One region of the Mesorhizobium sp. M2A.F.Ca.ET.043.05.1.1 genome, then DNA from elsewhere that is predicted to be linked to it. Evidence: riboswitches for the same ligand, from Rfam matches in the RefSeq annotation. Region 1 holds a riboswitch; each other region holds the start of a gene.

Region 1 (2,313 bases):
TCACGGCCGAAGAGGTGCGGGCAAGCTCCTCTTCCAGCCATTCGATCACGGAAAGATCGAGATGGTTGGTCGGCTCGTCGAGCAGAAGGATGTCGGGCTCTGGCGCCATGATGCGCGCAAGCGCGGCGCGCCGCGCCTCGCCGCCGGAGAGGTCGCCCGGCTTCTCCTCGCCGGTGAGGCCGAGATGCTCCATCAGATAGGTGGCGCGATGTGGATCGTCGGCCGGGCCGAGGCCGGCCTCGACATAGGCGCGCACAGTAGCGAAGCCGTCCATATCCGGCATCTGCGGCAGATAACGAACGGTCGCCGAGGGTTGGCGGAACACTTCGCCGTCCTGCGGCTCGATCATGCCGGCGGCGATCTTGAGCAGGGTCGACTTACCCGAGCCGTTGCGACCGACCAGCGCAATCTTCTCGCCGGCGGATGCGCTGAGCGCCGCGCCGTCGAGCAGCGGGGTGCCGCCGAAGGTCAGTCTAATGCCGTCGAGGTTGAGAAGTGGCGGCGCCATGTCTGGAATGTCAGCTTTCGGGAAGAGGATAGGGGTGGGCCAGAAGCAGCGCCCGGCCGCGCTCCAATGCGATGCCAAGCTGCCCTTTGACCTCGTTTGATATAGTGAGCGAGGAGCCGAACGTCACCTCGACGCGGTCGAGCGGCCATTTGGCGCCGGTAACCGTCAGGCCGAACAGGTCGGAGAAGCCGAGCACCGAAAACAGGGTGCTGTCCGCATAGTCGAAACTGGCTTTGCCAGGCAGGATGGGAACGCCTTCCTGCGCGCCGCTCGTCAGCAACACGGTCGTGCCCGCTTCTGCCAGCCGCACGGCGAGCGCCAGATGCAGGGAGGCATGGTCGGCGCGCTTGCCGCCGAAGGCGCCGGCAAGCACGAGGCTGGTGGCGCCGCGCTGGAGCGCTTCCGCTATTGCGAGCTCGCCATCGGTCATGTCCTTCTCGGCCGGGAAGATTTTTCGTGGGACGGAGGCCAGATCTTCGGGCAGGTTGGCCGGCACCGAGTCGAAATCGCCGACCCAGAGCTCGGGGACAAGGCCCAGCATGCGGGCATGGCCAATGCCGGCATCGGCGGCGATGACGCGCGAACCAGCGATCTGGCGTTCGAGCCGGGGCGTGCGGATAAGCTCGCCGCCCAGCAGGATGGTGAATGTGCCCATGGCCGTCGCCCTTACCAGCCCTCCAAGTGAAACGGAAGCCGGATGCGTCGCGCTTCGGTTCCTGCCCCGGAACATTAGCTGCTCGGCAAACTTCCGCTTGCGCGCCGCTTCGGCCGGGCCTATCTGTCGAGGCGCTCTAACGGGGTGCCGGACATTATCCGGCTGAGAGGCAAGCAAGCCAACCCGCTGAACCTGATCCGGTTTGTACCGGCGGAGGGATTAGACGTTTCGGACCATCCGGCGCCTCAATTCCTTGTCACTCGAACGAAGGAGGCGCCGATGCGCGCGATACTGTCCAAGCTTATTCTCGCAACCGGTCTTTTATCGCTTCTGGCTGGCGTTGTGCCCGCCGCCGCGAAGGACAAGCTCACCGTCTACACCTATGAAAGCTTCACCGCCGATTGGGGGCCTGGCCCGGCGGTGAAGAAGGAATTCGAAGCCGAGTGCGGCTGCGACCTCGAATTCGTCTCGGTGGCCGACGGCGTCGCCCTGCTCAACCGCGTCAAACTGGAAGGCGCCGGCATCAAGGCCGACATCGTGCTCGGCCTCGACACCAACCTGACCGCGGACGCCAAGGCGAGCGGCCTATTCGCGCCGCATGGCGACGTCTCGGGCATCAACGTGCCGGGCGGCTGGAGCGACGACACTTTCGTGCCGTTCGACTACGGCTACTTCGCCGTCGTCTATGACACGCAGAAGCTAAAAGTCCCGCCGAAGAGCCTCAAGGACCTGGTGGAAGGCAGCGGCAACGACAAGATCGTCATCCAGGATCCGCGCACCTCGACGCCCGGCCTCGGGCTGCTCTTGTGGGTGAAGTCCGTCTATGGCGACAAGGCGCCGGAGGCCTGGGCCAAGCTCAAGACGAAAGTGCTGACGGTGACGCCGGGCTGGAGCGAGGCCTATGGCCTGTTCACCAAGGGCGAGGCGCCGATGGTGCTCTCCTACACGACCTCGCCGGCCTATCACATGGTGGCCGAGAACACTGAGCGCTATCAGGCGGCGTCCTTCGAGGAAGGCGAGTACCTGCAGATCGAGGTCGCCGGCATCACCACGACGGGTGCCAAGAACCCGCTGGCGCAAAAATTCATCGCCTTCATGACCGGACCGAAATTCCAGGACGTCATCCCGGAAACCAACTGGATGTTCCCGG
Region 2 (2,313 bases), 3.3 Mb from region 1:
GGCATCGCCGCGCTCCCACGCTTCCGCGAAAGCCAGTGCAAGGTCATCCTGTCGGCGCGTCGTATCCAGCGCCTCGACCAGCAGGCCCACTTGATGGAGGTCCTTCTCCCGCTTCGCCGCCGCGCCTCGCTCGCGGCGCGTCGCCACGATCAGCTTGTGGACGGCGAAGCGTTCGGGCGAGGGGACAAGCACCGGCACGCCGGAGCGGTGCAGCAGCACCGTCCTCACCGGATCGCGGATCAGGAAATCGAGGAAGCGCAGCGGCTGCGCCGAGGCGCCGCCGAGCGAAGGCATCGGGCTGGCGCGATCGGCATGCTCGTCGCTGCCGCGGTTGGGGGTGAGGAACTCGATCCGGTAGCGCGAGGCGTTCTGGTACTGCGTGGTCCGGCCGGCATTGGTCCGGTGCGGGATTTCGCGAAACGTCGGGTCGACGGTCTTCAGCACGTCGATGACCGGCGGCATGCTGTCTTCCACTTCGGCCGAAACGGAATGGAACTGTGCGAAATCGGCATCGCCTGTCTGCAGCGCTGCACCCGGCAATCGCACCCCGAGATGCCCGGCATAGGTCTGGAAAGCGACGGTGCCCACCAGCACCGCGCGCAGCCGGAAGAGCCCCGCCTTCTCCAGCGCCTCGACGACATCGCCGGTGAAGGTCTCGGGTGCGGTCAGGCCGGCATCGCGGACAAGCGTGGAGACCAGCTTGCGGCGGCTCCTGAGATCGCCCTTGATCTCCCTGAAGGCCGCAACCCGACTGGCGATCTCGGGATCCTCGGCCGGACCGACGTAACGCCTCTTTTTCTCGGGGCGGGTTTCCTCGAAATACCAGTAGTCGCGGCCCTTCACCGGCACGCGCACGAAATTGCCCGCCGTCGAGAAATCCGTCTCGAAGGAAGCATCGAGGCTGCGCTGCACCAACTCGGCGTAGAGGGTGCGGTAGGCGAGGTCGATGGTCTTCATGGGTGCTGCTATTGTGCGTTATAAGATTCCTGCGATTTTCTTATAACTGCGCCACCAGTCGATTGCAAGTTCGTTATAAGAAATTCGTGAAAATCCTATAACCACCGGCATCTCCCCCTAGGGGGAGATGAGACTCGTGGCCCAACTGGCGTCGCAAAAAACCGCTTTCCCAACCCGGCAAACAGTGCTTTAACGCGCTCATCCACAGGGGTGCTCCGTACGGTCGGGGCTGAGATGGTGGCGGCAAGCCTCCGGACCCTAAAGCTGATCTGGATAATACCAGCGGAGCGAGGCGGGCCATGTTTTCCGGCGCACAGATTTCCCTTTATCCCATGGCCGACGATTTCGTCGGCATCATCCTCGGCGCGTTGGGCGCGCTTGATCCTTACCGCGACAGGCTCAGGATCGAGACCGACGACATCTCGACGCTGCTGGTCGGGCCGCCCGAAGTGCTGTTCCCGGCGATGCGCGACCTCTTCGTGGCGGCGGCCAAAAGCGGCAAGCATTGCGTGCTGTCGGCCGCCGTCTCGCGCGGCTGCCCCGGCGAGCCGGACGATCCGATCTGCCGTTCCGACGAGATCGGCGGCCCGGCGGTCCCGCTCGACGAACGCAAACGCGCGGCGCTCGGCGCCGTGCGGTCGACGCCCTCGACCGACCAGCCGGTGGCGGCGCAATTCTCGCTCTATGCTATGGGCACCGGCGACCACATGGACGAGATCTATGGCTGCATCGATTTCCTGAAGCAATCCGGCGTGTTCGACCGTTCCAAGAACTTCTGCACCAGGCTGCGCGGCGACGCCGGCGCGGTGTTCGCCACGCTCAACGAAGCCTTCTGCCGCTTCGGACCCGGCGCGGGCCACGTGACCCTCGACATCACGATTTCGGCCAATAGCCCGACGGCGGTTTGAGCTCCACGCGGCTCGAGCGTCGTTCGTCGAGGAGAGTGTCGTGGCTATTGGCGAAAGCATCGGTGCCGGCGAATCTCCCCCGCAAGGGGGGAGATCAGCCCTCACGTCCGCCTTCGCCAAGCTCGCTCCCGCCGCCCTCGCGTTTGCCTTGCTGCTCCTCGCCTGGGAGCTCTACGCCCGTCTCGGCGGCCTTGCGCCCACCGTGCTTCCCGCACCCTCGCGCGTGCTGGCGCAGGCCTGGGAGAACCGCGCGGCACTCGCCGAAAACACGCTTCCCACCATCCGCGCCACGCTTGCCGGCTTCGCCTGTTCGCTGATTGCCGCCTTCGTGCTTTCGGCGCTGGTCGATTTCTTGGCCCCCCTGCGCCGCGCGCTGTTTCCGCTGCTGATCGCCAGCCAGACCTTGCCGCTGGTGGCGATCGCGCCGCTGGTGGTCTTGTGGTTCGGC
Region 3 (2,313 bases), 500 kb from region 1:
CCGAGATGCTCTTTCGGCGTGACGTAGCAAAGCATTGCGGTGCCGAACCAGCCTATCATGGCGGCACCTATCCCTGAGGTGATGTGGTCATAGCCCGGCGCGATGTCGGTCGTCAGCGGCCCCAACGTGTAGAACGGCGCCTCACCGCACACTGCGAGCTGCTTGTCCATGTTCTGCCTGATCTTGTGCATGGGGACATGGCCCGGGCCTTCGATCATCACCTGGCAGTCCTTTGCCCAGGCAATCTTGGTGAGTTCTCCAAGTGTTTCCAGTTCGGCGAATTGCGCCGCGTCGTTCGCATCGGCGATTGAACCGGGACGAAGGCCGTCGCCGAGCGAGAAGGAAACGTCATAGGCTCTGGCGATGTCGCAGATCTCCTCGAAATGCTCGTAGAGGAAGCTCTCCCGGTGATGGTGCAGGCACCATTTGGCCATGATCGAGCCGCCGCGCGAGACGATGCCCGTGACCCGGTCGACGGTCAGCGGTATGTAGTGCAGCCGCACGCCGGCGTGGATGGTGAAATAGTCGACGCCTTGCTCGGCCTGCTCGATCAGCGTGTCGCGATAGACCTCCCAGTTGAGGTCCTCGGCGATGCCGCCGACCTTTTCGAGCGCCTGATAGAGCGGCACCGTGCCGATCGGCACCGGTGCATTGCGCACGATCCAGTCGCGGATGTTGTGGATGTTGCGGCCGGTCGACAGGTCCATCACCGTATCGGCGCCCCAGCGGATCGCCCACACCATCTTTTCGACCTCTTCGGCCATCGACGATGTGACAGCCGAGTTACCGATGTTGGCGTTGATCTTCACCAGGAAATTTCGCCCGATGATCATCGGTTCGCTCTCGGGATGATTGATGTTGGCGGGAATGATTGCGCGTCCGCGCGCCACCTCGTCGCGCACGAATTCGGGTGTGACGAAATCTGGGATCGCCGCGCCGAAGGCTTCGCCGTCGCGTTGCAGCTTGCCGCGCATCACCTCGCGGCCGAGATTCTCGCGGATGGCTACGAACTCCATTTCTGGCGTGATGATGCCGGCGCGCGCATAGGCAAGTTGGGTCACCGCCTTGCCCTGCTTGGCCTTGAGCGGCCGATTGCGTATCGGAAATTCCGGTGTCAGGCGCTCGCCGGTGGCGAATCCATTGTCTTCCGGCCGGACGTGGCGGCCGTCATAGGCTTCGACATCGCAACGCGCCGTGACCCATTCGTGGCGAAGCCGGGCAAGGCCTTTTTCGATGCTGGTTTGGACTGATGGATCGGTGTAGGGGCCGGACGGATCGTAGACGGTGACGGGCGGTTCGCCGGCCGTCGGATGGACGGAAATCTCGCGCATCGGCACCCTGATCTGCGGGTAGAGGACGCCGGGCTTGTGGATTTTCCGCGAGGCGGGCAGTGGTCCCGTCGACACGGCGGGGGTGAGGGCATTCATCGTGAGGCTCCTTTGCTCATGCATTGGAGACCCAGTTCTGTGCCGGAAGGATGAAAAGACGCTTCTGTAGACCTGCTGCAGCAGGACCTCGGGCGTAAACTCCCGCAAAGCGCTTGCACCGTCCCTACGCCAGTATGAACTGGATCAGGTTCAACGGGTCACTGCGCCGCGAAAGCCAGCAGTATCTCAGCCCCTTACCGGGACTCCCCTGGTGAATGCCTCAAGTTGAATGGGCCGGTGCTGCTTTGTCAAGCGCCTTCGGGCGCCTTCGGGCGCCTTCGGCCGGTGGCGACGTCCGGCGGCCGGCCGAGCGGAGAGCTCGCGCATGCATCGGGGACAAGTCACGCCCCGTAGACCAGGGCTGGAATGGCCAAAGTCTCATTCGCTTCGTGAAGGATGGAAAAACTGTATCGGCCATGTGCGTCGAGATCGACCGAGTAGCTCAGGCGGTCACGGATGTGGTTATCCTGGTCGAAGGCGACGATTTGCGGCTTCAGCGAGGTGATTTGCACCACGTCCAGGTAGATGGAGTTGCAGATATGATCTGGTCGTCGGGCTGGCAGGTGCAAGCGGCCGCTCTATTCAGGATGCGGCATCGGCGGCGTTCCCGATACCAATGATATCTTGCGGGCAACTTATGCAATCACCGGCTTCGTAAAACCCGACGGCGGCGGCCGTGTCCTGGCGCTGAGGATGTGCCGCTGTTCCAGCAGAGAAATCGCGTGGGCGCGGAGTTTTCGCTCTGCGAGGAAGAGTTGACGCAATCGTTTAGCTTGCTTGCAGTTCGTAGAGACCCGCCTTTGAAAGCAACTAAGCTATTGCATTGATATGTTGGTGCGCGATCGATCGCTACATAGCCGGCCGCCATTATCCGAGTATTGATCCG

What was found. Region 1 has a riboswitch for thiamine pyrophosphate ahead of thiB (thiamine ABC transporter substrate binding subunit). Riboswitches for the same ligand answer to the same signal wherever they lie in the genome.
Region 2: another riboswitch for thiamine pyrophosphate. It lies ahead of EJ069_RS12475 (YkoF family thiamine/hydroxymethylpyrimidine-binding protein); the one in region 1 lies ahead of thiB (thiamine ABC transporter substrate binding subunit).
Region 3: another riboswitch for thiamine pyrophosphate. It lies ahead of thiC (phosphomethylpyrimidine synthase ThiC); the one in region 1 lies ahead of thiB (thiamine ABC transporter substrate binding subunit).

What each region holds. Positions count from the first base shown of each region.
Region 1 is NZ_CP034446.1:5,969,525-5,971,837, forward strand. Features, by position in the region: gene EJ069_RS28725 (ABC-F family ATP-binding cassette domain-containing protein) at 1-508, opposite strand, end outside; gene EJ069_RS28730 (thiamine diphosphokinase) at 519-1,163, opposite strand; TPP riboswitch at 1,294-1,399, shown strand; gene thiB (thiamine ABC transporter substrate binding subunit) at 1,443-2,313, shown strand, end outside.
Region 2 is NZ_CP034446.1:2,544,040-2,546,352, reverse strand. Features, by position in the region: gene EJ069_RS12480 (GSU2403 family nucleotidyltransferase fold protein) at 1-957, opposite strand, end outside; TPP riboswitch at 1,154-1,266, shown strand; gene EJ069_RS12475 (YkoF family thiamine/hydroxymethylpyrimidine-binding protein) at 1,257-1,865, shown strand; gene EJ069_RS12470 (ABC transporter permease) at 1,924-2,313, shown strand, end outside.
Region 3 is NZ_CP034446.1:5,468,814-5,471,126, forward strand. Features, by position in the region: gene thiC (phosphomethylpyrimidine synthase ThiC) at 1-1,427, opposite strand, end outside; TPP riboswitch at 1,531-1,647, opposite strand; gene EJ069_RS26505 (hypothetical protein) at 1,769-1,996, opposite strand.